DNA from 2 places in the Pseudomonas benzenivorans genome. Region 2 is predicted to be linked to the other one. Evidence: predicted binding sites of a transcription regulator. Region 2 holds the regulator's gene; the other holds the start of a gene.
What was found. The regulator FliA, encoded in region 2, starts transcription of late flagellar genes. The targets are predictions, from matches to a motif close to CTAAAGTTTNNNNNNNNNNNGCCGNTAA.
Positions count from the first base shown of each region.

Region 1: motA (flagellar motor stator protein MotA) is a predicted target of FliA. The motif match lies at 3,737-3,764, and genes of this name have one in related genera.

Region 1 is NZ_CP073346.1:1,956,368-1,972,651, reverse strand. Features, by position in the region: gene KDW96_RS09280 (cyclic-di-GMP receptor FimW-related protein) at 1-171, opposite strand, end outside; gene asd (archaetidylserine decarboxylase) at 419-1,282, opposite strand; gene KDW96_RS09270 (rhodanese-like domain-containing protein) at 1,318-2,133, opposite strand; gene KDW96_RS09265 (HDOD domain-containing protein) at 2,179-3,705, opposite strand; gene motA (flagellar motor stator protein MotA) at 3,819-4,670, shown strand; gene motB (flagellar motor protein MotB) at 4,677-5,711, shown strand; gene rsgA (small ribosomal subunit biogenesis GTPase RsgA) at 5,759-6,790, opposite strand; gene KDW96_RS09245 (class I SAM-dependent methyltransferase) at 6,920-7,720, shown strand; gene orn (oligoribonuclease) at 7,757-8,299, shown strand; gene queG (tRNA epoxyqueuosine(34) reductase QueG) at 8,296-9,381, opposite strand; gene KDW96_RS09230 (NAD(P)H-hydrate dehydratase) at 9,440-10,942, shown strand; gene tsaE (tRNA (adenosine(37)-N6)-threonylcarbamoyltransferase complex ATPase subunit type 1 TsaE) at 10,969-11,397, shown strand; gene KDW96_RS09220 (N-acetylmuramoyl-L-alanine amidase) at 11,407-12,837, shown strand; gene mutL (DNA mismatch repair endonuclease MutL) at 12,834-14,711, shown strand; gene miaA (tRNA (adenosine(37)-N6)-dimethylallyltransferase MiaA) at 14,742-15,716, shown strand; gene hfq (RNA chaperone Hfq) at 15,817-16,077, shown strand; gene hflX (ribosome rescue GTPase HflX) at 16,092-16,284, shown strand, end outside.
Region 2 is NZ_CP073346.1:4,164,039-4,178,981, forward strand. Features, by position in the region: gene fliR (flagellar biosynthetic protein FliR) at 1-194, shown strand, start outside; gene flhB (flagellar biosynthesis protein FlhB) at 204-1,340, shown strand; gene flhA (flagellar biosynthesis protein FlhA) at 1,472-3,595, shown strand; gene flhF (flagellar biosynthesis GTPase FlhF) at 3,611-4,912, shown strand; gene fleN (flagellar synthesis regulator FleN) at 5,027-5,857, shown strand; gene fliA (RNA polymerase sigma factor FliA) at 5,854-6,600, shown strand; gene KDW96_RS19585 (chemotaxis response regulator CheY) at 6,736-7,110, shown strand; gene KDW96_RS19590 (protein phosphatase CheZ) at 7,130-7,918, shown strand; gene KDW96_RS19595 (chemotaxis protein CheA) at 7,929-10,166, shown strand; gene KDW96_RS19600 (protein-glutamate methylesterase/protein-glutamine glutaminase) at 10,211-11,332, shown strand; gene KDW96_RS19605 (flagellar motor protein) at 11,358-12,098, shown strand; gene motD (flagellar motor protein MotD) at 12,111-12,980, shown strand; gene KDW96_RS19615 (ParA family protein) at 13,033-13,821, shown strand; gene KDW96_RS19620 (CheW domain-containing protein) at 13,909-14,721, shown strand; gene KDW96_RS19625 (chemotaxis protein CheW) at 14,822-14,943, shown strand, end outside.

The DNA.
Region 1 (16,284 bases), 2.2 Mb from region 2:
ATTGAGTTCGACCAGGGCCTGGTACAACTGGCGGGCCGTTTCTCCGATGTTGGCCTTGGGCAAGCCACCGATCCAGCGCTTGAGGTCGCGCGGGCTGGCATCGCAGAAGGACAGGCCCTGCTTGTTGGGTGTGGGGACGCGGAGCAGCTGGTGAGGGCTCTGTTTATCCATCTAAATTGGAGACTCCAACGCCAACAGCTGAGGCGAGTCGTTCTAATAATAATGTTGCAGACTCTAGCAGCATCCGTACGAGGGCGCAGCCCTAGACAGCGCCACCTACGTGCACTGTGACAGGATTCCGGCGCGGCTGCGTTCGCGGCGATCGGTAAGTCTTTGACTGTCGAGCGCTAGGAAAGTGGCGGTGTGTCTTGGCGTCAGGGCAGCCGGTGAGGACTGCCCGGGGGGAGGGGAGCCTGGATCAGGTGTCGCGCTTGCCGCCGAGTCGCTGGCCCATCCGCACTTTGCTGTCGGCGCCAAGCTGCTCGGCCCACTGCACCTGATTCGCGCCGAACAGGACGATGGCGGTGGAGCCCAGTTTGAAGCGGCCGAGTTCGGCGCCTTTGTCCAGGGCGATCGGCGCGCGGGCCGCTGCATCGTAGCGGAAGGTCTTGAGCGTGCGCTTGGGGGGGGTGACCAGCCCGGCCCAGGTGGTTTCGATCGAGGCCACGATCATCGCCCCGACCAGCACCACGGCCATGGGGCCGCGCTCGGTGTCGAACAGGCAAACCACCCGCTCGTTGCGCGCGAACAGCTCCGGAACATTCTCCGCGGTGGTCTGGTTGACCGAGAACAGCCGGCCCGGCACGTAGATCATTACCCGCAGAGTGCCGGCCAGGGGCATGTGCACGCGGTGGTAGTCCTTGGGCGAGAGGTAGACGGTGGCGAACTCGCCGCCCATGAATGGCGCAGCGCGCTGCGCATCGCCGCCGAGCAGTTCGACCGCGCTGAAGCTGTGGCCCTTGGCCTGGAAGATGCGCCCGTGTTCGATGCGTCCCAGCTGGCTGATCGCTCCATCGGCGGGGCACAGCACCGCGTCCGGGCTGTCGTCCAGCGGGCGGACGCCGTCCTTCAGGGCGCGGGTGAAGAAGGCATTGAAGTGCTCGAAGGCGCTGCCTTGCTCGGTTTGCGCTTCGCTCATGTCCACCTGGTAGCGCTTGATGAACCAGTCGATCAGGCGGTTCTTGAACCAGGGCGCGCGGCACTCCGCTGCGAAGCCGATCAGCCGCGACAGCAGGTGATGGGGCAGCAGGTACTGGCTGAGGATAAATAGACGCTGTTTCATCGAGTTTCCTTAAGGGCCGGCCGGGGCGCGGCGATTCATCGTTCGACCGGGGTGTCGGGATGGTTGCCCCACTCGCCCCACGAGCCGGCATAGGCCTTCACGCGCGGGTAGCCGAGGGCCTTGGCCACCAGGTAGGTGAGGCCGGAGCGGTGGTGGGTCTGGCAATGGGTGATCACCTCCTTGTCGGGGGTGATGCCGAGGTCTTCGAGCTGCTGTTGCAGGTCCTGGCGAATGCGCAGGGAGCGGGCCTTATCCATGCAGTCGGTCCACTCCAGGTTCACCGCGCCGGGAATGTGTCCGGCCTTGGCCGCCAGCACCTTGTCGCCACGGTACTCGGCGGGCGAGCGGGCGTCCCAGATCGCCAGGTCGGTCGCACCCAGGCGGCTGTGCAGGTATTCACGGCTGGCGCCGGGGGCTTCGCTGAGGTTCAGCGACAGTTCGCCGGAATGGGGGGCGGGTCGCTCGCCGCTCAGCGGCCGATCCTCGGCCAGCCAGGCCGGCAGGCCGCCGTCGAGGTAGTGGTAGCGGCCGTGGCCGATGACATCCAGCAGCCAGATGAAGCGCCCGGCCCAGCCGCCACCTTCGTCGTCGTACACCACGTACACGGCGTCCGGGTTGTGCCCGAGCTCGGCGAACAGTTGCTCCAGGTCTGCGCGCGCCGGCAGCAGGCCGGGCGCGGGCGGCAGGCCCAGCTGGGTGCGCTTCGGCTCGACGAAGCGGGCGCCGGGAATGTGTCCGGCGGCGTAGCGCGCCGCGCTCGTCAGGTCGACCAGAATCAGCTCGGGAGCGTGCAGGCGGCTGGCCAGGTCGGCGGGCTCGATGACCAACGGCAACTCGTCGAAGGCAGTCATGCTGGACCTCATAGTCGGTGAAGGGCACGAATTGTAGCGGAAAGCCTAGGGTGTGCGTTTGGCAAAGCTGGCCAGGGCGCGCTCGATGCATTGTGCGGTTTTGCCGAAGGCCTGCAGGTTGGCCTCGCTGAAGGGGCTGCCCTGGCGGTCTACCACCAGCAACAGCGCGACCCGGCCGTTGCAGACCAGTGAGCGAAAGACCAGGTGCTCGCTGGGAAACAGCAGCTTCAGTGCACCAGGCAGCAGGGCGGAAAACTGGGCGAAGTTGCCGGGGGTCAGGCGCAGCTGTCCGGGCTCCTTGAGCAGTCGGCGCAGCACCTGGCTGTGCTGTGGCTCGAGAAGCAGACCGGTCGCCGACTGATCCAGGCCGGCGTGGTACAGCGCGCGCAAACGGCTATGGCTGCGATCCGCCATGAGCAGCAACACCCGCTGCAGGCCGCAGGCTTGCAAGGCCTGGCCAGCGGCGCTGCCGAGCTGTTCGAGGTTGTGGAAAGCGCTGGGTTGGGCGAGCAGTTGGGTGCACAAGTGGCGCCACTCATCGACTTCCGTCACTTTCGGCGGCGGCGGGGCGCCGGTCGCCTGGGCGGGGACGCGCAAATGGAGGGCTCCGCTTGGCCACAGCAGCGCTTCGGCCGGGTGCCAGAGGCCGCTCACCGCATGTTGGCGCGCGCTCTGGGCGGCTTGCTGATGGATTTGCTGCTGTACCTCGTGCAGCGGCAGCTGCAGGTAGAGGCCCGTCAGGCGCTGCCAGCGCAGGCTGTGGGGGCTGCTCCAGGCCTGATGCGCCGACAGGGCCAGGCCGTTGGCCAGGACGATGGTGTTTCCCGGCTGGGTCAGCCAGCGCCGCAGCTGGGGTTCGGCATCGAGCAACTGTTGCTGATGCAGCGGGTGTTCGTTGTCGCGGGCAATATGCAGCGCCTTGATCAGCAGGCGGCGGTCCTGGGTCAGCAGGCGATAGCCCTGGACTACCCACTCCGGCAGTCGCCAATGCTCGGCCAGCGCCAGGCAGAGCTGGAGCAGGGGCACGCCGAGCAGTTCCTGCTCGACTCGGCTGGCCGGCTCGCCCTCGATCAGCACCCGTTGCTCCCACTGGTCGAACAGCTCCGGCTGCGCGGCCAGTAGGGTCCACACCGGCGCCAGAAACAGCAGGCTGCCCCAGTGGATCTCCTGCCACAGCCTTGCCAGGCGCCCGGCGAACAGGCCGTTGGCCTGCTGGCTGGCATGTTGGCTGATCAGCTGGACCTGCCGCAGGGCCCGAGGAATATCTTCGGCCGGCAGGGTCGGCTGGCGGTGCAGCAGCTCCTCGGTGCGCTGCAAGCCGAGGCGGCCGATCGCATTCTCCAGGCTCTCCGCCGGTTCGCCGAGGGCGCCGGTTTGTCGATTGGCCTCGCGCAGCACCCGCAGGGCCAGGGCCGGACTGCCCTGCATCAGGTCGGCGATGTAACGTAGCGAGCGGCGACTGTCGCCGAGGGCGCGACAGACCCGCTGGTGACAATCGGCAGGCACCGGCAAAAGTTGCTTGTCCAGCTGTTTGAGCCAGGCGTCGAGACTGCGGGGGGAGGGCGTCGGCATGTGGGGCGAGCTGGCTTTTGACCTTAACAGGCTATAGTCTCGCGCATAACTTCCGATAAATAGAAGGGTTGTTTAAACAATCCCTTTCTCTGGCTGCTGCAAGTTTCCTTCCTATGGCAAAAATCATTGGCATCATTGTGGTCATCGCCAGCGTGCTCGGCGGCTTCATCCTGTCCGGGGGACAGTTCATGGCGCTGGTGCACCCCTTCGAGGTGATGATCATCGGCGGCGCTGCTTTGGGGGGCTTCCTGCAGGCCAATCCGGGCAGTACCTTCATGCGCGTCTTCAAGAAGTCCCTGAAGATGTTCAGTTCGCGCTTCACCCATACCTTCTACCTGGAAGTGTTGCGGCTGCTCTACGAGATCCTCAATAAGAGCCGACGAGAGGGGATGATGGCCATCGAGGCCGACCTCGAAGACCCGGCGGCCAGCCCGATCTTCAGCAAGTACCCGGCGATCCTTCAGGATGAGCGGATGACCGCGTACATCTGCGACTACCTGCGCATCATGTCGTCCGGCAACATGGCCCCGCACGAGCTGGAGGGGCTGTTCGACATGGAACTGGCCAGCCTGAAGGAAGACCTAGAGCATCCTGCGCATGCGGTGTCCAAGGTTGCCGACGGTCTGCCGGCGATGGGGATCGTCGCGGCGGTGCTGGGCATCGTGCTGACCATGTCGATTCTTGCCGAGGCCGACAACGCGCAAATCGGTGAGAAGGTCGGCACCGCGTTGGTCGGTACGTTCCTCGGCATTCTCGCTTCCTACGGTTTCTTTGGTCCACTGTCCTCCGCGCTGGAGCACGACGCCAAGGAGGAGCTCAACGTATTCGAAGCGATCAAGGCCGCGCTGGTGGCCTCGGCGTCGGGCATGCCGCCGTCGCTGGCCGTGGAGTTCGCCCGCAAGACCCTGTTCCCGGCCCATCGCCCGAGCTTCACCGAGCTGGAACAGGCGATGCGCGGGAACTGATGAACCATGGAAAACAACCAGCCGATCATCGTCAAACGGGTCAAGAAGACTGCCGGCAGCCACCACGGTGGCGCCTGGAAGATCGCCTTCGCCGACTTCGCCACGGCGATGATGGCGTTTTTCCTGGTGATGTGGCTGATGTCCTCGGCATCGCCTGAGCAGAAGAAGCTGATCTCCGGGTACTTCAAGGACCCGATCGGCTTCAGCGAGAGTGCCAGCCCCTATGTAATTGACCTCGGCGGGTCGCCAACACCGGCGCCGGAGCGCACGCTGAATCCGGAGGTTCAGGACCCTGCGGTCACCCAGGACAGTGAGAGCGAGCCGGTTGATGCGGCCTCGCAGCAGGTGGAGGAACTGGCCGAAGGTCTGGCCGAGGAGCTGGAGCGCGAGCGCCTGGAGCTGCTGCTGCAGGAGTTGCAGAACAAGGTCGAGGAAAATCCCCAGCTGCAGCGCTTCAAGGATCAGATCCTGTTCGAGATCACCCAGGATGGCCTGCGCATCCAGATCGTCGATGCCGAGAGCCGGCCGATGTTCGACCTCGGCAGTGCGCAGCTGCAGCCCTATTTCGAAGACATTCTGCTGGCCATGGTCGACACCATCAAGGCGGTACCGAACAAGATCAGCATCAGCGGTCACACCGATGCCAAGCCCTTCGCGGGCACGGGCGATTTCGGCAACTGGGAGTTGTCTGCCGATCGCGCCAATGCCGCCCGCCGCGTGCTGGTGGCCGGCGGTTATGACGAGGAGCAGGTGGCGCGGGTGGTGGGGTATGCCTCCTCGGCCCTGTTCGACCGGCAGGACCCGCTCAATCCGATCAACCGGCGCATCGATATCGTCGTGCTGACCAGGAAGGCCCAGCGTGCCATCGAGGGCGAGCTGCCGGGGGACGAGTCGGCATCCTCGGCGACACCGGTGGAGACCGTGCCTGAAGTGCCGGCGTCTGCGGGAGACTCAACGCCGCCGGTGCCGACCGAGGGGCTGAGTCCTCGCTCGAACATCTTCGAGGACGGGGTGCTGCAATTCAACCCGCCAGAGCAGTGACCAGCACCCGTTGAGACCAGGCCGCGAGTGATCGCGGCCTGGTCGTATCAGTAGTCGGCTTCCGGGAGGCTGGCGAGGATGTGCCGGTAGCTGGCCATGCGCTGCGGGTGGACGCGTCCCTCCTCCAGCGCCTTGAGCAGCGCGCAGCCGGGTTCGCGGTCGTGCTTGCAGTCGCGGAACCGGCACTGCCCGAGCAACTCGTGGAACTCGATGAAGCCGGCCTCGACGTCGTCGCGACTGACGTGCACCAGGCCGAATTCGCGAATGCCGGGGGAGTCGACCAGCTCGCCGCCGCCGGGAAAGTGGAACAGCCGCGCGGTGGTGGTGGTGTGGGTGCCCTTGCCGGTCAGTTCCGACAGCGCACCGACCCGGGTGTCGACCCCGGGTAGCAGGCTGTTGACCAGTGACGACTTGCCCACCCCGGACTGGCCGACGAAGACGCTGACGTGGCCGTCCAGCTGCTGCTTGAGCTTTTCCATGCCGTCGCCGTGGTGGGCCGAGACCTCCAGCAGCGGGTAGCCGAGCTGGCGGTAGACGGCGAGCATGGCGTTGAGCGCCACCGCGTTCTGCTCATCGATCAGGTCGGCCTTGTTCAGCAGCAGCAGCGGGCGGATGCCAGCGTGCTCGGCAGCCACCAGGTAGCGGTCGATCAGATTGGCGTGGGGTTCCGGCAGTGGCGCGAAGACGATGACGATCAGGTCGACGTTGGCCGCCACCGGTTTGAGCTGGCCGCGGCTGTCGGGGCGACACAGCTCGCTGACGCGCGGCAGCTGGGCAACGATCACGCCGATGCCCTGGTTGCCGGCGCGCCACACCACGCGGTCGCCGGTGACCAGCGTCGGCAGGTTGGCGCGCAGGTGGCAGCGGAACACCTGGCCGCGCTGCTCGCCTTCCTCGGCTTCGACCTCGACCTGCACGCCGAAGTGGGCGATCACCAGGCCTGTCTGTTCCGGGCCGAGGTCACCGCCTTCCAGGATCTCTACGGCGTGTGACTCGCGCTTGGCGGCGCGGGCGGCGCGCTCGCCCTGGATCTTTTCGATGCGCCAGCTTTGCCGGCGGTTGAGTTGGCGTTTGGCCATGGGGATCTCGAGGGTTGAGTCGCAGTGAAAACCGGCCGCGAGTTTAGCACGCGGCGGGTACGACTCGTCGGCTGCGCCAGGCCAATGCGCTCGGTACACTGCCGGGCATCTTTCGGGGTGGGCAGACGAATGGGCGATAGCGTAGGAGGCCGCAATCCGGCGTTGCGGGCGCTGCTGGCGCAACTGGCGGCGACCCTGCTGGTTGGCGGGCTGGTTTACCTGGGGGCGCAGCTGTCCGACTGGCGCGCGCCCTGGCTGCTGGCCGGATTGGCGCAGGGGCTGGTGGCGGCCTGTCTGGGGCAATGGCTGGGCCTGGCGCGCTGGTGGTGGTGGCTGAACCTGCTGTTCGTCCCGGCGCTGTTGCTCGGCAGTGGCGCGCGGCTGCCAGGATGGGTGTTTCTGGTCGCCTTCGCGCTGCTGTTGCTGCTCAACTGGAACAGCCTGATCGAGCGCGTACCCCTGTACCTGAGCGGCGCGCGCTGCCGCGAACAGTTGGTGGCGCTGCTGGCGGCGCGGGCGGCGGACTTTCGCTTCGTCGACCTCGGCTGCGGCCCGGCGGGCACCCTGCTGCACCTGGCTCGGCGCTTTCCCGAGGCGCAGTTCGTCGGCGTCGAGACCGCCCCTCTGACCTTCGCCATCGCCTGGTTGCGCTGCCTGGGGCGGGGCAACTGCCGGGTGCGCTACGCCAGCCTGTGGCGCACCGACCTGTCCGCCTTCGAGGTGGTCTACTGCTTCCTTTCTCCGGCGCCCATGGCGGCGCTCTGGGAAAAGGCCCGGGCGCAGATGAAGGCGGACGCCTGGCTGGTCAGCAACAGCTTCGAGGTGCCCGGGGTGGCGGCGGACCGCGCGATCGAACTGCACGACTGGCGCCGGTCTCGCCTGCTGCTGTGGCGCATGGGCGGCGAGTCAGGCGCATCGCCGGGCGAATAATTCGCTAAACTGGCGATCCTAGCCGAGGAGCGCAGCATGCAGAACCCACAGAACCTGATCTGGATCGACCTGGAAATGACCGGTCTGGATCCGGAGAAAGACCTCATCATCGAAATGGCCACCATCGTCACCGACAGCGAGCTCAACGTCCTGGCCGAGGGACCGGTGATCGCGGTGCACCAGAGCGATGAGGCGCTCGCCGGCATGGACGAGTGGAATACCCGCACCCATGGCGAGAGCGGCCTGACCCAGCGCGTGCGCGACAGCAAGATCGGCCCGGCCGAGGCCGAGGCCCAGACCCTGGCCTTCCTCGAACAGTGGGTGCCCAAGGGCAAGTCGCCGATCTGCGGCAACAGCATCGCCCAGGACCGGCGCTTCCTCTACCGCTACATGGCGGACCTGGAAGCCTATTTCCACTACCGCTACCTGGACGTCACCACCCTCAAGATCCTCGCCGACCGCTGGGCGCCGCAGCTCAAGGAAGGGTTCCAGAAAAAGGCCAGTCACCAGGCCCTGGACGATATCCGCGAGTCGATCGCCGAGCTCAAGTACTACCGCGAGCACTTCCTCAAGTTCTAAACGCCGCTCACCGCGGCGCCGCGGGCAGCATGCTGGGCCAGCGCCCACTCCACATGCTCGCGTACCAGCGCCGAAGGGTGCGCGCGGCGCGCCTGCAGCGCCTCGAGCACCGGAATGCTCGATGGCGCGTTGCCCAGGCCGACCGCCAGGTTGCGCAGCCAGCGTTCGTAGCCGGCGCGGCGCAGCGGCGAGCCTTCGGTGCGGCTGAGGAACTCCTCCTCGCTCCAGCGAAACAGCTCGGCCAGCTCGCTGTTGTCCAGTTGATGCCGTGGCTGAAAGTCGCCCTGCTCGCTGGGGCGGGCGAAGCGGTTCCAGGGGCAGACCATCTGGCAGTCGTCGCAGCCGAACACCCGGTTGCCGATCGGCGCGCGCAGCCCCTCGGGGATGGGGCCCTTCAGCTCGATGGTCAGGTAGGAGATGCAGCGCCGCGCATCCAGCTGGTAGGGGCTGACGAAGGCCTGGGTCGGGCAGATGTCCAGGCAGGCGCTGCAGCGTCCGCAGTGCTCGCTGGCGTGGGGCGCATCGACGGGCAGGGGAATGTCGACGAACAGCTCGCCCAGGAAGAAGTAGCTGCCGGCCTTGCGGTTGAGCACCAGGGTGTTCTTGCCGATCCAGCCGAGCCCGGCCTGCTCGGCGATGGCTTTCTCAAGTACCGGGGCGCTGTCGACGAAGGCGCGATAGCCGAACGGGCCGATCTCCTGCTGGATGCGCTCGGCCAGCTGCTGCAGGCGCTTGCGGATCAGCTTGTGGTAATCGCGACCCAGGGCGTAGCGCGACACATAGGCCTTCTGCGGTTGCGCCAGGCGTTCGGCCATCTGGGTGTCGGCGGGCAGGTAGTCCATGCGCAGCGACACCACCCGCAGGGTGCCGGGCACCAGCTGCTCGGGGTGCGAGCGCTTGCTGCCATGGGCGGCCATGTAGTCCATCTCGCCCTGGTAGCCGGCGGCCAGCCAGCGCTGCAGGTGCGCCTCGTGCTCGCCCAGGTCCAGGCCGGCAATGCCCACCTGCTGGAAACCCAGCTCGCGGCCCCAGTCCTTGATCGACTGGGCGAGCGTGGCGAGATCGGTGCAAGAGACGGACATGCTGAGCGGAAACCTGAGTGGAGGTGGGTATAATTCTGCCAGACATCGGAGCCGACGCATGCCGCAATCGCCAGACAGTCTTCCACTTGCCCTCTACAGCGCCGCCCAGGTGCGCGAGCTCGATGCTCGGCTGATCGCCGCCGGTACCCCGGGCTTCGAGCTGATGAGTCGCGCCGCCCATGCCATCTGGCGGGCCCTGCGCCGGCGCTGGCCGGACGCCGGCGCGGTCACCGTGCTGACCGGGCGCGGCAACAACGCCGGAGATGGCTACCTGGTTGCCGCCCTGGCCTTGCGCGCCGGCTGGCGCGTGCGGGTGCTGGCGGTTGGCGACCCGGCACAGCTGCAGGGCGATGCGGCGCGGGCGCGGGATGAGGCGCTTGGCGTCGGGGTGGCGCTGCAGGCCTGGAGCGAGTGCGCACCGCTCGAGGGGGTGGTGGTCGATGCCCTGCTCGGCACCGGCCTGCGGGGCGCCGTGCGCGAGCCTTACGCCCAGGCCATTCGCCAGCTCAACGCCGCCGACCTGCCGGTGCTGGCGGTGGACACTCCCAGCGGCCTGTGTGCCGACAGCGGCCAAGTGCTGGGGGTGGCGGTGCGCGCGCAGCTGACGGTGACCCTGATCGGCCTGAAGATCGGTCTGTTCACCGGGGTGGCGCCCGACTGGGTCGGTGAACTGGTCCATGACGATTTGCAGGCCGATCCGCAACTGGTCGATGACCAGGCCCGGGTCGCCCAGCGCCTGGCCCCGGGCAGTCTGCCGCGCATGCCCGCCAGGCCGCGCACGGTGCACAAAGGCCGGCTTGGCCATGTGCTGGTGGTCGGCGGCGATCGCGGTTTCGCCGGCGCGGCCCTGCTGGCGGCGCAGAGCGCCCTGCGCGGCGGCGCCGGCCTGGTGTCGCTGGCCAGCCGCGGCGAGCATCTGGCGGCGGCCCAGGCACGCCTGCCCGAGGTGATGAGCGTGGCGGTGGCCTCGGCCAATCAGCTGCTGGCGCTGGGTGCGGGGGCGAGCGTCTGGGTGGTTGGTCCTGGGCTGGGGCAGGGCGCCTGGGGGCGCAGTCTGCTGTCGGCGGCGGCGGCCACGGCCTCCGTGCCCCAGGTGTGGGATGCCGACGCCCTCAACCTGTTGGCGTCCGGCGCGGTCCAGCTGCCGGCTGGGAGTGTGATCACCCCGCACCCGGGCGAGGCGGCGCGCCTGCTCGGCGTCGACGCGGCCGAGGTGCAGGCCGATCGCCCGGCGGCGGCGCTGGAGCTGGCGCGGCGCTACCAGGCGGTTTGCGTGTTGAAGGGGGCCGGCACCCTGGTCGCCGACCCGCTCGGGACCTTGCGCCTGTGCGATCGCGGTCATCCGGTCATGGCCGGCGCCGGCCTGGGCGATGTGCTGGCCGGCCTGATCGGCGCCTTGCTGGGGCAGGGGCTGGCGCCGCTGGCGGCGGCCAGCCTGGCCGTGTGGCTGCATGCGCGGGCTGGCGAGGTGCTGGCCGGCAAGGGGGTTGGGTTGGCGGCGAGCGATTTGTGCGACGCCATTCGTCAGATGATGCAGGAGCAGTGCGCTTGTCCGAATTAGAACGCTACGCCGCCGATGAAGCGGCCATGTATGCCCTGGGGGCGGCCATCGCCCAGGCCAGCAAGGGGCTGGGGGTGATCTACCTGCACGGCGACCTGGGCGCCGGCAAGACCACCCTGGCGCGCGGCATTATCCGCGGTCTGGGTCATGTCGGCGCGGTCAAGAGTCCGACCTTTACCCTGGTCGAGCCCTATGAAATTGACGGGGTGCGGGCCTTTCACTTCGACCTGTATCGTCTGCTCGATCCGGAGGAACTGGAGTTTCTCGGCATTCGTGACTACTTCGCCGGGGACGCCTTGTGTCTGGTGGAGTGGCCCCAGCGCGGCGCGGGCATTTTGCCAAAGGCCGACCTGGACATTACCATTAGCCCGCAAGCGGCCGGCCGTTCGCTGCGCCTGCAGGCGCTGAGCGCGCGCGGCGAAGCCTGGTGTGCCGCCCTGGCCATCGGAGCATGATTAAAACAGATGGGGTTGGCTATGCGCATAGGCGCGCGTTTCATCGCGGTAGGGGTGGTAATGGCGGCGTTTGCCGCCGAGGTGTTTGCCGCTTCGGATGTGCGCAGCGTGCGGCTGTGGCGCGCGCCGGATAATACCCGCCTGGTCTTCGACCTGTCCGGGCCGGTTGAGCACAGCGTGTTCACCCTCAGTGCACCGAATCGTATCGTCATCGATGTCGCGGGCGCCAAGCTGGCCACCGGGTTCGACCAGCTGGCCCTGAGCAATACGCCGATCACCGGCGTGCGCTCGGCGCAACGCACCGCCGACCAGTTGCGCGTGGTGATCGACCTGGCAGCGGCGGTGACGCCGAAGAGCTTCACCCTGGCGCCCAATCAGCAGTATGGCCATCGTCTGGTCGTCGACCTGTTCGATCAGCAGGCCGACGCGGCGCCCAGTCGGCCCTCGACGGCGACCGCCAGTGCCGCGCCCGTGCCGGTCACCCCGACCCAGGCGCCGCCGAAGCTGATCCCCGTGCCCGGTGGCAAGCGCGATATCGTCATCGCCATCGACGCCGGTCACGGCGGTGAAGACCCGGGCGCCCTGTCGCCGGTCAAGGGCCAATACGAGAAGCACGTGACCCTGGCGATAGCCAAGGAGCTGCAACGCCAGATCAATGCGGAGAAGGGCTTTCGCGCCGAGCTGGTGCGCACCGGCGACTACTTCATCCCGCTGCGCAAGCGCACCGAGATCGCCCGCAAGAAGGGCGCCGACCTGTTCGTCTCCATTCATGCCGACGCGGCGCCGCGGGCCTCGGCTTCCGGCGCCTCGGTGTATGCCCTGTCGGACCGTGGCGCCACCTCGGAGACGGCGCGTTGGTTGGCCGACTCGGAGAACCAGTCGGACCTGATCGGCGGTGCCGGCAACGTCAGCCTCGACGACAAGGACAAGATGCTCGCCGGCGTGCTGCTGGATTTGTCGATGACCGCCTCGCTGTCGTCGAGCCTGAACGTCGGGCAGAAGGTGCTGAGCAACATGGGGCAGATCACTCATCTGCACAAGCGGCGGGTCGAGCAGGCCGGCTTCATGGTGCTCAAGTCGCCGGATATTCCGTCGATCCTGGTTGAGACTGGGTTCATCTCCAACCCCGGCGAGGCGCGCAAGCTGGCCACCTTGAGCTATCAGCAGGCGATGTCGCGCTCGATCCTCTCCGGGGTGCGCCAGTTCTTCCAGCAGAACCCGCCGCCCGGCACCTACCTGGCCTGGCTGCGTGACAACGGCAAGATTGCCCCGGGACCCCGCGAGCATGTGGTCAGCTCCGGCGAGAGCCTGGCGCTGATTGCCCAGCGCTATCAGATCAGCCTCGGCGCGCTGCGCAGCGCCAATGCCCTGCGCTCCGACGTGATCAAGGTCGGTCAGACCCTGCAGATTCCCGCCACCGCGCTGGCGGCTCAGCCGTGAGTGGCGCGGCGCGAATCCAGCTGCTCAGCCCGCGGCTGGCCAACCAGATCGCCGCCGGCGAGGTGGTCGAGCGGCCGGCCTCGGTAATCAAGGAGCTGCTGGAGAACAGCCTGGATTCCGGCGCCCGGCGTATCGAGGTGGATGTCGAGCAGGGTGGCATCAAGTTGCTGCGGGTGCGTGACGACGGCGGTGGCATCCCCCCGGATGACCTGCCCCTGGCGCTGGCGCGCCATGCCACCAGCAAGATTCGCGAGCTGGAGGACCTCGAGCAGGTCATGAGCCTGGGCTTTCGTGGCGAGGCGCTGGCCTCGATCAGTTCGGTCGCCCGCCTGACCCTGACTTCCCGTACCGCCGACGCCGAGCAGGCCTGGCAGGTGGAGACCGAGGGGCGTGACATGCAGCCGCGGGTGCAGCCGGCGGCACACCCGGTCGGCACCTCGGTGGAGGTGCGCGACCTGTTCTTCAATACCCCGGCGCGGCGCAAGTTCCTGCGTACCGAGAAGACCGAGTTCGATCACCTGCAGGAGGTCATCAAGCGACTGGCCCTGGCGCGTTTCGATGTGGCCTTCCACCTGCGCCACAACGGCAAGGTGGTGCTGGCGCTGCATGAGGCGAACGACGAGGCGGGGCGCGCGCGGCGGGTCGCCGCGGTCTGCGGTCCGGCCTTTCTCGAGCAGGCCCTGCCGATCGAGATCGAGCGCAACGGCCTGCACCTGTGGGGCTGGGTCGGCCTGCCGACCTTCTCGCGCAGCCAGGCCGACCTGCAGTATTTCTACGTCAATGGGCGAATGATCCGCGACAAGCTGGTGGCCCATGCGGTGCGCCAGGCCTATCGCGACGTGCTGTTCAACGGCCGGCATCCGACCTTCGTGCTGTTCCTGGAGATCGACCCGGGGGTGGTCGATGTCAACGTGCACCCGACCAAGCATGAGGTGCGCTTTCGCGACGGTCGCATGGTTCACGACTTCCTCTACGGCACCCTGCATCGCGCCCTGGGCGAGGTCCGGCCCGAGGATCAACTGGCGGCGCCTGCGGCGGTCGGCACGATGGTGCGGCCGACCGGCCAGGCGGCCGGCGAGTTCGGCCCGCAGGGCGAGATCGGCCTGGCCGCCAGCGTGCTGGAGCGGCCGCAGGGCGATTCCGTCTGGCAGTCGCCGGGCGCCGGCTATCAGGCGCCGAGGCCCGAGCCCTCGCTGCCGGCGGCCGAGGCCCGCGGCGCCTATCGCGAGTATTTTGCGCCACTGACGCCGTCCGCCGCCCCTGCCAGCCTGCCCGAGGCGCAGGGCGACGTACCGCCGCTCGGTTATGCCGTCGCCCAGTTGAAGGGGGTGTATATCCTCGCCGAGAACGTCCAGGGCCTGGTGCTGGTCGACATGCATGCGGCTCATGAACGTATCACCTACGAGCGGCTCAAGGTCGCCATGGCCAGCGAGGGGCTGCGCAGCCAGCCGTTGCTGGTGCCCGAATCGCTGGCCGTCAGTCAGCGCGAGGCGGATTGCGCCGAGGAGCACGGGACCTGGTTCCAGCGCCTGGGCTTCGAGCTGCAGCGCCTCGGGCCGGAAAGCCTGGCGATCCGGCAGATCCCCGCGCTGCTCAAGCAGGCCGAGGCGACCCAGCTGGTGCGTGACGTGCTGGCCGACCTGCTCGAGTACGGCAGCAGCGACCGCATCCAGGCACACCTCAACGAACTGCTCGGCACCATGGCCTGTCATGGCGCGGTGCGCGCCAACCGCCGTCTGAGCCTGCCGGAAATGAACGCGTTGCTTCGCGACATGGAGCACACCGAGCGCAGTGGCCAGTGCAATCACGGGCGGCCGACCTGGACGCAGCTGGGCATGGACGAGCTCGACAAGTTGTTCCTGCGTGGCCGCTGATTGGCCGCCGCACACGAAGAAGGTCTGACCATGTCCGAGCGCCTGCCGCCGGCGATTTTCCTGATGGGGCCGACTGCAGCCGGCAAGACCGATCTGGCCATGGAGCTGGCGCGGGTATTGCCCTGCGAGCTGATCAGCGTCGACTCGGCGCTGATCTATCGCGGCATGGACATCGGCACCGCCAAGCCCGACAAGGCCGTGCTGGGCGCGTTTCCCCACCGCCTGATCGATATCCGCGACCCGGCCGAAAGCTATTCGGCGGCCGAATTCCGCGATGACGCCCTGGCGGCGATGGCGCAGATCACCGCGCGGGGGCGAATTCCCCTGCTGGTGGGCGGCACCATGATGTACTACAAGACGCTGCTGGAAGGGCTGGCCGATATGCCCGGCGCGGACCCGCAGCTGCGCGCCGAGCTGGAGGCGCGGGGGCAGGCCGAGGGCTGGGCCGCGCTGCACCGCGAGTTGCAGGCCGTGGACCCGGAATCGGCGGCGCGTATCCATCCCAACGATCCGCAGCGCCTGACCCGGGCGCTGGAGGTCTACCGACTGAGCGGTATGACGATGACCACGCACCGCCAGCGACAGGCAGCAGAAAAACCTGGCGGCGGAGGGGCTGGCGCGGGGCAATTCCCCTATACTGTCGCGCAGTTGGCTATTGCGCCGGCCGAGCGCTCGGTGCTGCACGCGCGGATTGCGCAACGATTTCAGCTGATGTTGGAACAGGGCTTCGTCGCCGAGGTCGAAGGCCTGCGTCGGCGAGGTGACTTGCACGTCGGGTTGCCGTCTATACGGGCGGTGGGCTACCGCCAGGTCTGGGATTATCTAGACGGCAATCTGAGCTACACGCAGATGCGCGAGCGCGGCATCGTCGCCACGCGCCAGCTGGCCAAGCGTCAGTTTACGTGGCTGCGCGGCTGGGACGGCGTGCACTGGCTGGATAGCCTGGATCGCGACAATCTGTCGCGCGCCTTGAAATACCTGGCATCGGTCTCCATATTGACCTGAGACCTTGCCGTGGGCCGTCTATCCTTGGGGGGTAGAGGGCTTAAAGCCATTTGTTGGTTTATTAAAATTATTGTTTTTGACCTTTATAGGAGTGCGGCACATGTCAAAAGGGCATTCGCTACAAGACCCTTACCTCAATACCCTGCGTAAGGAACGCGTCCCGGTTTCCATCTACCTGGTCAACGGCATCAAGCTGCAGGGTCAGATCGAGTCCTTCGACCAGTTCGTGATTCTGCTGAAGAACACTGTCAGCCAGATGGTCTACAAGCACGCCATTTCCACCGTGGTGCCGAGCCGTCCGGTGCGTCTGCCGAGCGCTTCTGAGTCCGAGCAGGCGGAAGCCGAGCCTGGTAACGCCTAAAGTAGGGGGCTGCATTGTTCTTCGAGCGCCATGAAGGTGGTGAACGGGCCATACTGGTTCATCTGGAAGGCCAAGACTCCGAGGCGCGCGAAGATCCGCAAGAGTTTCAGGAGCTGGCCCTCTCGGCCGGCGCTGAGACCGTAGCTTTTCTCAGCGTCCCGAGTAACAGGCTGACTGCGAAGTTCCTGATCGGCAGCGGCAAGGTCG
Region 2 (14,943 bases):
TGGTGGTCAACCTGGCGTTCGGCGTCATGACCCGCGCCGCGCCGCAGCTCAACATCTTCTCCATCGGTTTCCCGTTGACCCTGGTGCTGGGCCTGGCCATCGTCTGGATCGGCATGGCGGATATCCTCGCCCAGTATCAACTGCTGGTGCGCGAGGCCCTGCAGTTTCTCCGCGAAATGGCGCGGGCGCGCTGAGGTCCACGCATGGCTGAGTCGGAAAGTGGTGCCGATAAAAGCGAGGAACCCACGGAGAAACGCCTGCGTGAATCCCGTGAAAAGGGCCAGATCGCTCGTTCCCGCGAACTCAACACCCTGGCGGTGATGCTGGCCGGCGCCGGTGGCCTGCTGGCCTCGGGCGGTGGTCTGGCGAACGCGCTGCTGGAAATCATGCAAGGCAATTTCTCCCTGTCGCGTGAGGTGATTCTCGATGAGCGCAACATGGTCATCTGGCTGATGGCCTCGGCACAGGTGGCCATCGAAGCCCTGTTGCCGCTGTTCCTGGCCTTGCTTATCGCCTCGATCGTCGGGCCCATCGCCTTGGGCGGCTGGTTGTTCTCGGCCCAGGCCATGGCGCCGAAACTCAGCCGGATGAACCCCCTGGCCGGGCTCAAGCGCATGTTCTCGGCCAAGGCGCTGGTCGAGCTGCTCAAGGCCCTGGCGAAGTTCAGCGTGATCCTGCTGGTGGCCCTGGCGGTGCTGGCCGCCGACCGCGACGACCTGCTGGCCATGGCCCATGAGCCGCTGGAGAACGCGATCCTGCACGCGACCCAGGTGGTGGGCTGGAGCGCCCTGTGGATGGCCTGTGGGATCATTCTGATCGCCGCCGTGGACGTGCCGTTCCAGCTCTGGGACAACAAACAGAAGCTGATGATGACCAAGCAGGAGGTACGCGACGAGTACAAGGACAGCGAGGGCAAGCCCGAGGTCAAGCAGCGCATTCGTCAGCTGCAGCGGGAGATGGCCGAGCGGCGCATGATGCAGGCCGTGCCCCAGGCCGACGTGGTGATCACCAACCCTACCCACTTCGCCGTGGCGTTGAAGTACGACCCGGCCAAGGGCAGTGCCCCGGTGCTGCTGGCCAAGGGCGGCGACTTCACCGCGCTGAAGATTCGCGAGATCGCCCAGGAGCACAAGGTCATGCTGCTGGAGTCGCCGGCCCTGGCGCGGGCGGTGTTCTATTCCACCGAGTTGGACCAGGAAATCCCTGCGGGCCTGTACCTGGCCGTGGCCCAGGTGCTGGCCTATGTCTACCAGCTGCGTCAGTACCAGGCCGGCAAGGGCAAGCGCCCGGGGCCGCTGCCGGACGTGCCGATCCCACCGGATCTGCGCCGCGACGACTAGCTGCTCACAACCCAGGCGGCCGAGACGTTGCAGGTGTCAGCTGGCCGCAACTTGGAACGCTTCTTGCGGTACCCCTTCCAGGGCACCTTCGAGTGTCAAAATATTGAGCCGGCTGGGGTAGGGAAGTGGCAATAGATCGTTCGCAAGTGCTCGGTGATGTGCGCAGCAATCTGTCGGGATTGCGTCACGGTAATCTGGGCATTCCGCTGCTGCTGCTGGTCATGCTCGGCATGGTCATGCTGCCGATCCCGCCGTTTTTGCTCGACGTGCTGTTCACCTTCAGCATCGCCCTGTCGATCGTGGTGCTGCTGGTCAGCATCTACGCCCTGCGGCCGCTGGATTTCGCGGTATTTCCGACCATCCTGCTGGCGGCCACGCTGCTGCGTCTGGCCTTGAACGTCGCCTCGACCCGCGTCGTCCTGCTCCATGGGCATGATGGCCACGGTGCGGCCGGCCAGGTGATCCAGGCCTTCGGCGAGGTGGTGATCGGTGGCAACTACGTGGTCGGTATCGTGGTGTTCGCCATCCTGATGATCATCAACTTCGTGGTGGTCACCAAGGGCGCCGGGCGCATCTCCGAGGTCAGTGCGCGCTTTACCCTCGATGCCATGCCGGGCAAGCAGATGGCCATCGACGCCGATTTGAACGCCGGCCTGATAGACCAGGAGGAGGCCAAGAAACGCCGCTCCGAGGTGTCCCAGGAAGCCGACTTCTACGGCTCCATGGACGGTGCCAGCAAGTTCGTCCGTGGCGATGCCATCGCCGGCCTGCTGATTTTGTTCATCAACCTGATTGGCGGTATCGCCATCGGCATGTTCCAGCATGGCCTGGGCTTTGCCGACGCCGGCAAGGTCTACACCCTGCTGACCATCGGTGACGGCCTGGTCGCGCAGATTCCCTCGCTGTTGCTGTCTACCGCCGCGGCGGTGATGGTCACCCGGGTGTCCAGCTCCGAGGACATGGGCGCCCAGGTCAACCGGCAGATGTTCGCTTCGCCGCGGGCCTTGGCCGTGGCGGCGGCGATCATGATTGCCATGGGCCTGGTGCCCGGCATGCCGCACTTCTCCTTCATCAGCCTCGGCCTGGTCGCTGCCGGCGCCGCCTACTGGATCGCCAACAAGCAGCGCAAGGTCAAGGAGAGCGAGGTCAAGGAGGTGCAGCGCCAGCAGGAACTGCTGCCGGCGCAGAAGGCCCAGGAGGTCAAGGAGCTGGGCTGGGACGATGTCACCCCGGTGGACATGGTCGGCCTGGAGGTTGGCTATCGGTTGATTCCCCTGGTCGACCGTAACCAGGGGGGGCAGCTGCTCGCGCGCATCAAGGGGGTGCGCAAGAAGCTGTCCCAGGAGATGGGCTTCCTGATGCCGTCCGTGCATATCCGCGACAACCTCGACCTGCTGCCGAACGCCTACCGCCTGACCCTGATGGGCGTCAGCGTGGCCGAGGCCGAGGTGTTTCCGGATCGCGAGCTGGCGATCAATCCGGGTCAGGTATTCGGCACCCTCAACGGGGTCGCAGCCAAGGATCCGGCGTTCGGCCTGGAGGCGGTGTGGATAGAGGTCAGTCAGCGCGACCAGGCGCAATCGCTCGGTTACACCGTGGTCGACGCCAGTACGGTGGTGGCCACCCACCTCAACCAGGTGCTGCACAAGCACGCCCATGAGCTGCTCGGGCATGAGGAGGTCCAGCAGCTGCTGCAGCTGCTGGCCAAGAGCTCGCCGAAACTGGCCGAGGAGCTGGTGCCGGGCCTGGTGTCGCTGTCGACCCTGCTCAAGGTGCTGCAGGCGCTGTTGCAGGAGCAGGTGCCGGTGCGCGACATCCGCACCATCGCCGAGGCCATCGCCAACGTGGCGCCGAAGAGTCAAGATCCCGCCGCGATGCTGGCGGCGGTGCGGGTGTCCCTGGCCCGGGCAATCGTGCAAAGCATTGTGGGACTAGAGCCGGAGCTGCCTGTGATCACCCTCGAGCCAAGGTTGGAACAGATATTGCTCAGTAGTATGCAGAAGGCCGGGCAAGGCTCCGAGGATGGCATCCTCCTGGAGCCGGGCATGGCCGAGAAGCTGCAGCGCTCCATGGTGGAGGCGGCGCAGCGCCAGGAAATGCTCGGCAAGCCGGTGATTCTGCTGGTGGCCGGTCCGATCCGGGCGATGCTCTCGCGGTTCGCGCGGCTGTCGGTGGCCAGCATGCATGTGTTGGCCTACCAGGAAATTCCAGACAACAAGCAGGTCACCATCGTTGCGACGGTAGGCCAGAACTAACCGAGGTCACAGGCCATGCAGGTCAAACGCTTTTTCGCTGCCGATATGCGTCAAGCCATGAAGCTGGTCCGCGATGAGCTGGGCGCGGACGCCTCGATCATCGGTAATCGCCGGGTCGCCGGCGGTGTCGAGCTGACCGCCGCGCTGGATTATCAGGTTCCTGCCGCCCCGGCCCGCCAGCCGAACCCGGCGCTGGAGGCCGAACTGCGCAAGACCCAGTCGCGCATTGCCTCGGCCCAGGCCGAACTGACCACCCGGGCGCAGGCCGACGAGGGCAAGGATCGCCAACTGTTTGGCGCGCAGCCGAGTATGCCGGCCGACAGCCTGGCCGCGGTCCTGGCCAAGCCCCAGGCACCGAGCCGGGCGAGCACCGACCATAATGCCCTCGATGCCATGCGTTCCGAGCTGCATGGCCTGCGTGAGCTGATCGAAGTCCAGCTCGGTTCGATCGCCTGGGGGCAGATGCAGAGCCGTCGCCCGCAGCAGGCCAACCTGTGGCGCCGCCTGCAGCGCATGGGCCTGCCCGCCGAGCTGGCGCGTGTGCTGCTCGAGCGGGTGGCCAATGTCGCCGAGCCCCGGCAGGCCTGGCGCATGCTGCTGGCGCACCTGTCCCATGCGATTCAGACGCCGAAGCAGGAACCGCTGGAAGAGGGGGGCGTAATCGCCCTGGTCGGTCCAGCCGGCATGGGCAAGACCACCACCCTGGCCAAGCTGGCGGCGCGTTACGTGCTCAAGTACGGCGCCCAGGGCATTGCCTTGGTCAGCATGGACAGCTATCGCATCGGCGCCCAGGAACAGGTCAAGACCCTCGGTCGTATCCTCGGCGTGTCGGTGACCCTGGTCGATCCTGGCCAGTCGCTGACCCAGGCCCTGGCGCCTTTGGCGCGCAAGCGCGTGGTGCTGATCGATACCGCCGGCCTGCCGGCCAACGATCCGGCCCTGCGCATGCAGCTGGAGGCCCTGGCCAGTCGCGGCATCAAGGCGCGCAATTACCTGGTCATGGCGGCCACCAGTCAGAGCCAGGTGCTCAAGGCCGCCTACCACAGTTACAAGCGCTGTGGCCTGAGCGGCTGCATTATCACCAAGGCGGACGAGGCCACCAGCCTCGGCGAGGTGCTGGGGCTGGCTATCGGCCAGCGCCTGCCAGTAGCCTATGTGGCCGATGGCCCGCGGATTCCCGATGACCTCCAGGTGCCGCGCAGCCACCAGTTGGTGAGCCGGGCGGTCGGCCTGCAGGCCCCGGAAGAACCGAGTGAAGATACGATGGCCGAGATGTTCGCCGGCCTTTATCAGCAGCCGGCCCGCCGCGCCGGTTAGTGGTGCTGCGGCAATGACTCAATGGCATGAGGCGCGGGTTGGCCTCCTGTCGGATTGGCGGGGTACGCTTAACCAAGTGGCTCCAGTCGACCTTAGACAAGGTGTGTAGAGAACATGGGTATGCATCCCGTACAGGTGATCGCGGTGACCGGCGGCAAGGGTGGCGTCGGCAAGACCAATGTGTCGGTGAATCTGGCGCTGGCCCTGGCCGATGTCGGCCGACGGGTGATGTTGATGGACGCCGACCTTGGGTTGGCCAACATCGACGTCCTGCTCGGCCTGACCGCCAAGCGCACCCTGGCCGATGTCGTCAGTGGCGAGTGTGACCTGCGTGACGTGATTCTGCAGGGGCCGGGCGGCATTCGCATCGTCCCGGCCGCCTCAGGCACCCAGAGCATGGTGCAGCTCTCGCCCATGCAGCATGCCGGCTTGATCCAGGCGTTCAGCGACATCTCAGACAACCTGGATGTGCTGATCATCGACACCGCCGCGGGCATCGGCGATTCGGTGGTCAGTTTCGTTCGCGCGGCCCAGGAAGTGTTGGTGGTGGTCTGCGACGAGCCGACCTCGATCACCGATGCCTACGCGCTGATCAAGCTGCTCAATCGCGACTACGGCATGAACCGCTTCCGCGTGCTGGCGAACATGGCGCACAGTCCGCAGGAAGGCCGCAATCTTTTTGCCAAACTGACCAAGGTCACCGACCGTTTCCTCGATGTCGCGATGCAGTATGTCGGCGCGGTGCCCTACGATGAAACGGTACGCAAGGCCGTGCAGAAACAGCGGGCGGTGTACGAGGCGTTTCCGCGTTCCAAGTGCGCCCTGGCGTTCAAGGCAATCGCGCAAAAGGTCGACGCCTGGCCGCTGCCGGCCAACCCGCGCGGTCATCTGGAATTCTTCGTCGAGCGCTTGGTGCAACAACCAACCGCGGACTCAGCGGTATGACAGCAGCTCCCGGACTTCGTATGTATAGCAAGGCGCAGACACAAGACTCACAGCATCAGTTGATCGAGCGCCACGCGCCCCTGGTCAAGCGTATCGCTTATCACCTGCTGGCCCGCTTGCCGGCCAGCGTGCAGGTGGACGACCTGATCCAGGCCGGCATGATCGGCCTGCTCGAGGCCGCGAAGAAATACGACGGCAGCAAGGGCGCCAGTTTCGAGACCTTCGCCGGCATTCGCATCCGCGGCTCCATGCTCGATGAGGTGCGCAAGGGGGACTGGGCACCACGCTCGGTGCACCGCAACAGCCGCATGGTCAGCGATGCGATTCGAGTAATTGAGGCCAGAACGGGACGTGACGCTAAAGATCACGAGGTTGCGGCCGAACTCCAATTGAGTCTCGAAGATTACTACGGCATTCTTGGCGACACTTTGGGCAGCCGGCTGTTCAGCTTCGACGATCTGTTGCAGGACGGCGAGCACAGCGGGCTGAGCGAAGACGCCAACGCCACCCATCAAGAACCCTCTCGTGATCTGGAAGATGAGCGCTTCCAGGCGGCGCTGGCCGATGCCATCGCCAACCTGCCGGAGCGCGAGAGGCTGGTGCTGGCGCTGTATTACGATGAAGAGCTGAATCTCAAGGAGATTGGCGAGGTGCTGGGGGTCAGCGAGTCGCGCGTCAGCCAGATACACAGCCAGTGCGCCGCACGTCTGCGCGCGCGACTGGTCGAGTGGCGCGCGCACTGAGCCGTTAGCAGGGTGCTGATGAACATTGCCGGTGCAGTGGTTTCGCAACGCTCTGCCAGGCCGGTTTCACGATTAAGGGCGTAGCCAGGGGCTGGTTACGTTTAGGACTGTACGGAGGTCGACTTGGACAAGAACATGAAAATCCTCATCGTTGATGATTTCTCAACGATGCGCCGGATCATCAAGAACCTCCTGCGCGATTTGGGGTTCACCAATACCGCAGAGGCCGATGACGGCACCACCGCATTGCCGATGCTGCACAGTGGCAGCTTCGACTTTCTGGTGACCGACTGGAACATGCCGGGCATGACAGGCATCGACCTGCTCAGGGCCGTGCGGGCCGACGAGCGGCTCAAGCACCTGCCGGTGCTGATGGTCACCGCAGAAGCCAAGCGCGACCAGATCATCGAGGCTGCACAAGCCGGAGTGAATGGTTATGTAGTCAAACCGTTCACAGCCCAGGTGCTGAAAGAAAAGATCGAAAAGATCTTCGAGCGGGTCAACGGCTGATGTCTGCCGCGAGGGCGCTATGGAACACGATGATTGCCAGAAGGACGACCTCGAGTCGACCCTGAAGTTAAACGCTCGCCAGTTGGTCGACAGCCTGGATCAAGGCAATTTTGGCGAAGCGGTGCAGCTGATCAATGAACTCAATAAAGCGCGCGACCGTGGTCTGTACCACGAAGTCGGCAAGCTGACGCGCGAATTGCACAACGCCATCGTCAACTTTCAGCTCGACCCGCGCATGCCCCATGCCAAGGAAGTCTCGCAGATCACCGATGCCACCGAACGGTTGAACTACGTGGTGACGATGACCGAGAAGGCGGCCAACCGGACCATGGACCTGGTCGAGCAGAGCGCGCCGCTGGTCAACGACCTCGGCAGCGAGGCGCAGAGCCTGAGCGCCGAGTGGGGACGCTTCATGCGTCGGGAAATGGGTGCCGAAGGCTTTCGCGAGCTGGCCAAGCGCATCGAGCTATTCCTCGCCCGCAGCGAGCGCGATGGCGCCAAGCTGTCGGAGCACCTCAACGACATCCTGCTCGCCCAGGACTTCCAGGACCTGACCGGTCAGGTGATCAAGCGGGTCACCCAGCTGGTCACCGAGGTGGAAAGCAACCTGCTGAAACTGGTGCTGATGGCCAGTCAGGTCGATCAGTTCGCCGGCATCCAGCACGACCATCAGGCGTTACGTGCCGAACAAATAAAACAAAAAGAGCCTTCCCATGGTGAAGGTCCGCAGATTAATGCCGATAAGCGTGAAGACGTCGCCGCAAGCCAGGATGACGTCGACGATCTGCTTTCCAGCTTAGGTTTTTAGGAGCACGTTTATGAGCTTCGGCGCCGATGAAGAGATCCTCCAGGACTTCCTGGTAGAGGCCGGCGAAATTCTCGACCAACTGTCAGAACAGTTGGTCGAGCTAGAGAGCCGCCCGGACGATATGAGCCTGCTCAACGCGATTTTTCGCGGCTTTCATACCGTCAAGGGTGGTGCCGGCTTCCTCCAGTTGAATGAACTGGTGGAGTGCTGCCATATCGCGGAGAACGTCTTCGACATTCTGCGCAAGGGTGAGCGGCGAGTCGACGCCGAACTGATGGATGTGGTGCTGGAAGCACTCGACGCGGTCAACGGCATGTTCGGTCAGGTGCGCGAGCGAGTCGAACCGACTCCGGCCAGCCAGGCGTTGCTGGCTGCCTTGGCCCGCCTGGCCGAGCCGGCCAGCGCGGACGAAGTCGCGGCGCCGGTTGTGGCGTCACGGGCTCCGGCCGAGCCGACCCCGCCCCCGGTTGCGGCGGCTCCGGCCGATATAACCGACAGCGAATTCGAGCAGTTGCTGGACTCCCTGCACGAGGCGCCGGCCGAGGCCGCCGTAGCGGTCACCTCTTCTGCCGTCGCCGATGAAATCACCGACGACGAGTTCGAGGCACTGCTCGACCAATTGCATGGCAAGGGGCAGTTCGTGGCCGCCGGTGCGAGCCAGCAAGTGCCGCTGGCGGCTGCGGTTGGCGCCGCCCCGGCGGTAACCTCCGACGAGATCACCGACGACGAGTTCGAGGCGCTGCTCGATCAGCTGCATGGCAAGGGGCAGTTCGTTCCGCCCGCCGTGACCAGTGTGGAAGAGACGGCGCCTGCCCCGGCTGTTGCCGAGGCGGCAGCGGGTGGCTCTGGCGGTGACGAGATCACCGACGATGAATTCGAGGCCCTGCTCGATCAGTTGCATGGCAAGGGCAAATTCACCGAGCCGAGCGCGCCGGCGCCAGCCCCGGCACCTGCTCCCGCCAAGGCAGCGGAGCCGGCGAAGGCCCTGGCCGCCGTCAAGGCGCCTGCCAAGGCCGAGCCGGTGAAGGCCGCGAGTCCGGTTGCGCCGGCTGCGGCCGAAAAGGTGGCGCCGGCCAGTGAGGCGGAGACCACCGTGCGGGTCGACACCGCGCGCCTGGACGAAATCATGAACATGGTCGGCGAACTGGTGCTGGTGCGTAACCGCCTGGTGCGCCTGGGCCTCAATAGCGGCGACGAGGCGATGTCCAAGGCCGTGTCGAATCTCGACGTGGTGACAGCGGACCTGCAGACAGCGGTGATGAAGACCCGCATGCAGCCGATCAAGAAGGTGTTCGGGCGCTTCCCGCGCCTGGTGCGCGACTTGGCGCGCAGCCTGAAGAAAGAGATCAACCTGGAACTGGTCGGCGAAGAAACCGATCTGGACAAGAACCTGGTCGAGGCCCTGGCCGACCCGCTGGTGCACCTGGTGCGCAACGCGGTCGATCACGGCATCGAGACTCCCGACGAGCGTGAAGCCGCCGGCAAGCCCCGTGGCGGCAAGGTGGTGCTGTCGGCCGAGCAGGAAGGCGACCATATCCTGCTGTCGATCTCCGACGACGGCAAGGGCATGGACGCCGACGTGCTGCGCGCCAAGGCGGTGGAAAAGGGCCTGCTGGACAAGGACGCGGCGGAGCGCCTCAACGAGTTCGAGTGCTACAACCTGATCTTTGCCCCGGGCTTCTCGACCAAGACCGAGATCTCCGACGTGTCCGGCCGCGGCGTCGGCATGGACGTGGTGAAGACCAAGATTTCCCAGCTCAACGGCACGGTCAACGTGTTCTCGGTCAAGGGCCAGGGCTCGAAGATCGTCATCAAGGTGCCGCTGACCCTGGCGATCATGCCGACCCTGATGGTGATGCTGGCCAACCAGGCGTTCGCCTTCCCGCTGGTCAACGTCAACGAGATCTTCCACCTCGACCTGTCGCGCACCAACGTGGTCGATGGTCAGGAAGTGGTGATCGTGCGCGACAAGGCCTTGCCGCTGTTCTACCTCAAGCGCTGGCTGGTGCGTGACGCCGCACACGAGGAGCAGGGCGAAGGCCATGTGGTGATTCTCACCGTCGGCAGCCAGCGCATCGGCTTCGTCGTCGATCAGTTGGTCGGCCAGGAGGAGGTGGTGATCAAACCGCTGGGCAAGATGCTCCAGGGCACTCCGGGCATGTCTGGCGCGACCATCACCGGCGATGGGCGAATCGCCCTGATTCTCGACGTGCCGAGCATGCTCAAACGTTATGCGCGGCGCATCTGATTGATTGGCGGCGGGGCCCTCGGCCGCGTCGCTTAGGAGTGTGTATGGTTGTCAAGGTACTGGTGGTGGACGACTCCGGCTTCTTCCGCCGGCGGGTATCGGAGATTCTCTCGGCCGATGCCAACATCAAGGTGATAGGCACCGCCACCAACGGTCGTGAAGCCATCGATCAGGCGTTGGCCCTGCGGCCGGACGTGATCACCATGGACTATGAAATGCCCATGATGGATGGCATCACCGCGGTGCGGAACATCATGCAACGCTGTCCGACCCCGGTGTTGATGTTTTCCTCTCTGACCCACGAGGGCGCACGGGTCACCCTCGACGCCCTGGATGCCGGGGCGGTGGATTTTCTGCCGAAGAACTTCGAGGACATCTCGCGCAACCCGGAGAAGGTCAGGCAGCTGCTCTGCGAGAAGGTGCACAGCATCGCCCGCAGCAACAGGCGCAGTGTCGGCGTGGTAGCGCCGGCGGCCTCCGCATCAGCCGCTACCGCCGCGCCGTCGAGGCCGACGACGCCAAGCGCGCTCGCGCGCCCGGCGCCATCGCCACACGCGACTGTGGCAGGCGGCACGCCGGCAGCCAGCGCGGCACCCAAGCGCAAGGCCTACAAGCTGGTCGCCATCGGCACCTCGACCGGTGGTCCGGTGGCCCTGCAGCGTGTGCTGACCCAGCTGCCGGCCAACTTTCCCGCGCCCATCGTGCTGATCCAGCACATGCCGGCGGCCTTTACCAAGGCCTTTGCCGAGCGCCTGGACAAGCTCTGCCGGATCAACGTGAAGGAGGCCGAGGATGGCGACCTGCTACGTCCCGGCATGGCGCTGCTGGCGCCTGGCGGCAAGCAGATGATGATCGACGGGCGCGGTGCGATCCGCATCCTGCCGGGTGACGAACGGCTGAACTACAAGCCCTGTGTGGACATCACCTTCGGCTCTGCGGCCAAGTCCTATCATGACAAGGTGCTGGCGGTGGTGCTCACCGGCATGGGCGCCGATGGTCGCGAGGGCGCGCGCCTGCTCAAGCAGGGCGGCAGCCAGGTGTGGGCACAGGACGAGGCCAGCTGCGTGATCTATGGCATGCCGATGGCGGTGGTCAAGGCCAACCTGGCCGACGCCGTCTACGGTCTCGAGGAGATTGCCAGGCACCTGACCGAGGCCTGCCTGTAATGAATATTGCCGCGAGTGCGTCCGCATGGATGTGCTGAGCCTCATCGGCGTCATCCTGGCGTTCGTCGCCATCCTGGGCGGCAACTACCTAGAGGGCGGGCATGCGGCGGCCCTGCTCAACGGCCCGGCGGCGCTGATCGTGATCGGCGGCACCCTGGGCGCGGCATTCCTGCAGGCGCCGGTCAGCGTGTTCAAGCGGGCCCTGGTGATACTGCGCTGGATCTTCTTTCCGCCACGGGTCGATCTGGCCGGCGGTGTCAATCATGTCGTCGGCTGGAGCATGACGGCGCGCAAGGAGGGCCTGCTTGGCCTGGAAGCGCTGGCCGACGCGGAGATCGACCCCTATGCGCGCAAGGGCCTGCAATTGCTGGTGGACGGCGCCGAGCCCGAGGCCATTCGCAGCATTCTCGAGGTCGACCTGTATACCCAGGAGGGCCGCGACATGCAGGCGGCCAAGGTGTACGAGAGCATGGGCGGCTATGCGCCGACCATCGGCATCATCGGTGCGGTGATGGGCCTGATCCACGTGATGGGCAACCTGGCCGACCCGAGCATGCTCGGCAGCGGTATCGCCGTGGCGTTCGTCGCTACAATCTACGGGGTGGGGTTCGCCAACCTGTTGCTGCTGCCGATCGGCAACAAGCTCAAGGCCGTGGCCCAGCGCCAGTCACGCTACCGCGAGATGCTGCTCGAAGGCATCCTGTCCATCGCCGAGGGCGAGAACCCGCGCTCCATCGAGCTGAAGCTGCAAGGCTTCATGGATTGACAGGGACGAGCCATGGCCCGCAGACGGCACCACGAAGAGCATGAAAACCACGAGCGCTGGCTGGTCTCCTATGCGGACTTCATCACCCTGCTGTTCGCCTTTTTCGTGGTGATGTACTCGATTTCCTCGATCAACGAGGGCAAGTACAAGGTGCTCTCGGACAGCCTGGTCGGGGTGTTCAACCAGCCCGAGCGCTCGCTCCAGCCGATTGCCGTGGGCGAGCAGCGCCTGAGCAGCAGTGCACCAGAGCCTGCGCTGTCCGATGAGGGCGGCGAGCAAGCGGCCGCCGATTCACTCAAGGACATCGCCGACAGCGTACGCGAGGCGTTCGGCGACCTGATCCAGGCCGAGCAGCTCAAGGTGCGCGGCAATGAGCTGTGGATCGAGATCGAACTCAGCTCCAGCCTGCTGTTTCCCAGTGGCGACGCCTTGCCGAACAATGCGGCGTTCACGATCATCGAAAAGGTTGCCAAAATCCTGGCGCCCTACGAAAACCCGGTGCATGTCGAGGGCTTCACCGACAACCTGCCGATCAAGACCCCGCAGTTTCCGACCAACTGGGAGCTGTCGGCGGCGCGCGCCGCGAGTATTGTGCGCATGCTGGCCATGGATGGGGTCAAACCACAGCGCCTGGCGTCGGTGGGCTATGGCGAGTTTCAGCCGGTGGCCGACAATGCCACGGCGGAAGGGCGGGCGCGCAATCGTCGGGTGGTGCTGGTGATTTCCCGCAACCTGGATGTCCGTCGCAGCGTTGCCGGGGTCGGCAGCGCCAATGCGCGACCCGATCCGGCATTGCAGCGTGCTGGCATGCAACCTGCAGCAACGCCTACAGCGCAGGCATCGCAAACCGGTGTCGTCAATTCCCCGTCGCCAGCCCCATGAGGGCGGCGCCTGTTCTCGGTCGGGCCCTGCCTGTACCGGGAGGATGAAGAAGATGAGAGTCTGGGCAGTAGCCAATCAAAAAGGTGGCGTCGGTAAGACCACCACCTCCATCGCCCTGGCCGGCCTGCTGGCCGATGCCGGCAAGCGCGTGGTCGTGGTCGACCTCGACCCCCACGGGTCGATGACCAGCTATTTCGGCCATGATCCGGATGCGCTGGAGCGCAGCACCTTCGACCTGTTCCTGCATCAGGGCAGTGTGCCCGCGGGCCTGCCGCAGCAGTTGCTGCTGCCGACCAGCCACGAGCGCATGTCGCTGCTGCCCTCGAGCACGGCCCTGGCCACCCTCGAACGGCAATCGCCGGGGCAGAACGGCCTGGGTCTGGTGATTGCCAAGAGCCTGGCCCAGTTGTGGCAGGACTTCGATCATGCGGTGATCGACAGCCCGCCGCTGCTGGGCGTGCTGATGGTCAATGCCCTGGCGGCCAGCCAGCAGCTGGCGATCCCGGTGCAGACCGAGTTTCTCGCGGTGAAGGGGCTGGAACGCATGGTCAGCACGCTGACAATGATCAACCGCTCGCGCAAGCAGGCGCTGCCCTACACCATAGTGCCGACCCTGTTCGATCGCCGCACCCAGGCCTCGCTGAGCACCTTGCGCGTGTTGCGCAACAGTTACCCGGAAAACCTCTGGCCGGCCTACATCCCGGTCGACACCCGCTTGCGCGATGCCAGCCGCGCGGGGCTGACGCCTTCCCAGTTCGATCACAACAGCCGCGGCACCATTGCCTACCGTGCGCTGCTCAAGCACCTGCTGGGGCAGCAGCCGGCCGCGCAGGTGGCTTGAGATGTATGAAGATGCTGCGCAGAATCGCTCAAGTCTGCCGCGCCTGCGGCCGATAGGCTGTACAGGTCATTGTTGCGGATTTCATCTATGAGTCGTCCACTTGCCACCGCTTCGCGTCCCCAACTGGCCTTGCAGTCCTATCTGGACAGCTTGTTGCAGGAGGCTGCTATCGAGCTGGCCGAGAGCAGTGTCCTCGATGAGTTCCAGGCGGCCGTGCTGGAGGAGCAGGTGCGCGATGCCCGCCAGCTGCCTGTGCCGCCGCTCGCCCTGGTCGAACCGTTGCCCAGCACGCCCATGGAGCCGCCAGCGCCGCGCGAGGCCGAGGTCGTGGCCGAGGCGCCAGCGCAGCTGATCCAGCCGATCGCCGAATTGAATCGGCCCGCGCCACAGGCTCCGCGGCCGCCCCTGCTGCAGCTGGAGGGGCGGCCGGACTGGGCGCAGGAGCCGTTCGAGTGCCTGTTGTTCGATGTCGCCGGCCTGACGCTGGCAGTGCCGCTGGTGTGCCTGGGCTCGATCTATCCTTTGGCCGGCCAGGAGTTGACCCCCTTGTTCGGCCAGCCGGACTGGTTTCTCGGCATACTGCCGTGCCAGGCCGGCAACCTGAAGGTGCTGGATACCGCGCGCTGGGTCATGCCCGAGCGCTATCGCGACGATTTCCGCCAGGGCCTGCAGTACGTGATTTCCGTGGAGGGCTACGAGTGGGGGCTTGCGGTGCATCAGGTCAGCCGTTCGATCCGCCTGGACCCGGACGAGATCAAGTGGCGCGGCCAGCGTACCCAGCGGCCGTGGTTGGCCGGCACGGTGATCGAGCACATGTGCGCCCTGCTGGATGTGGCAGCCCTGGCCGAGCTTATCGCCAGTGGCGCGGCCAAGCGCATGGTCAATGGCCAGCTGCACTGATTGAACAGCGTCGGGCGCGCCGTGTGCGGGCCCGACAGATGATAACCAGCGGTTTGCTCCGCGCACGCCGCACCGCGCGGCTAATGACGAGGCTAGGGACATGAAGAAAAATTCCGCACAGGGTGCCGAAGATCCCATTCTGCAGTGGGTGACTTTCCGCCTGGACAACGAGACCTACGGCATCAACGTGATGCAGGTCCAGGAGGTGCTGCGCTACACCGA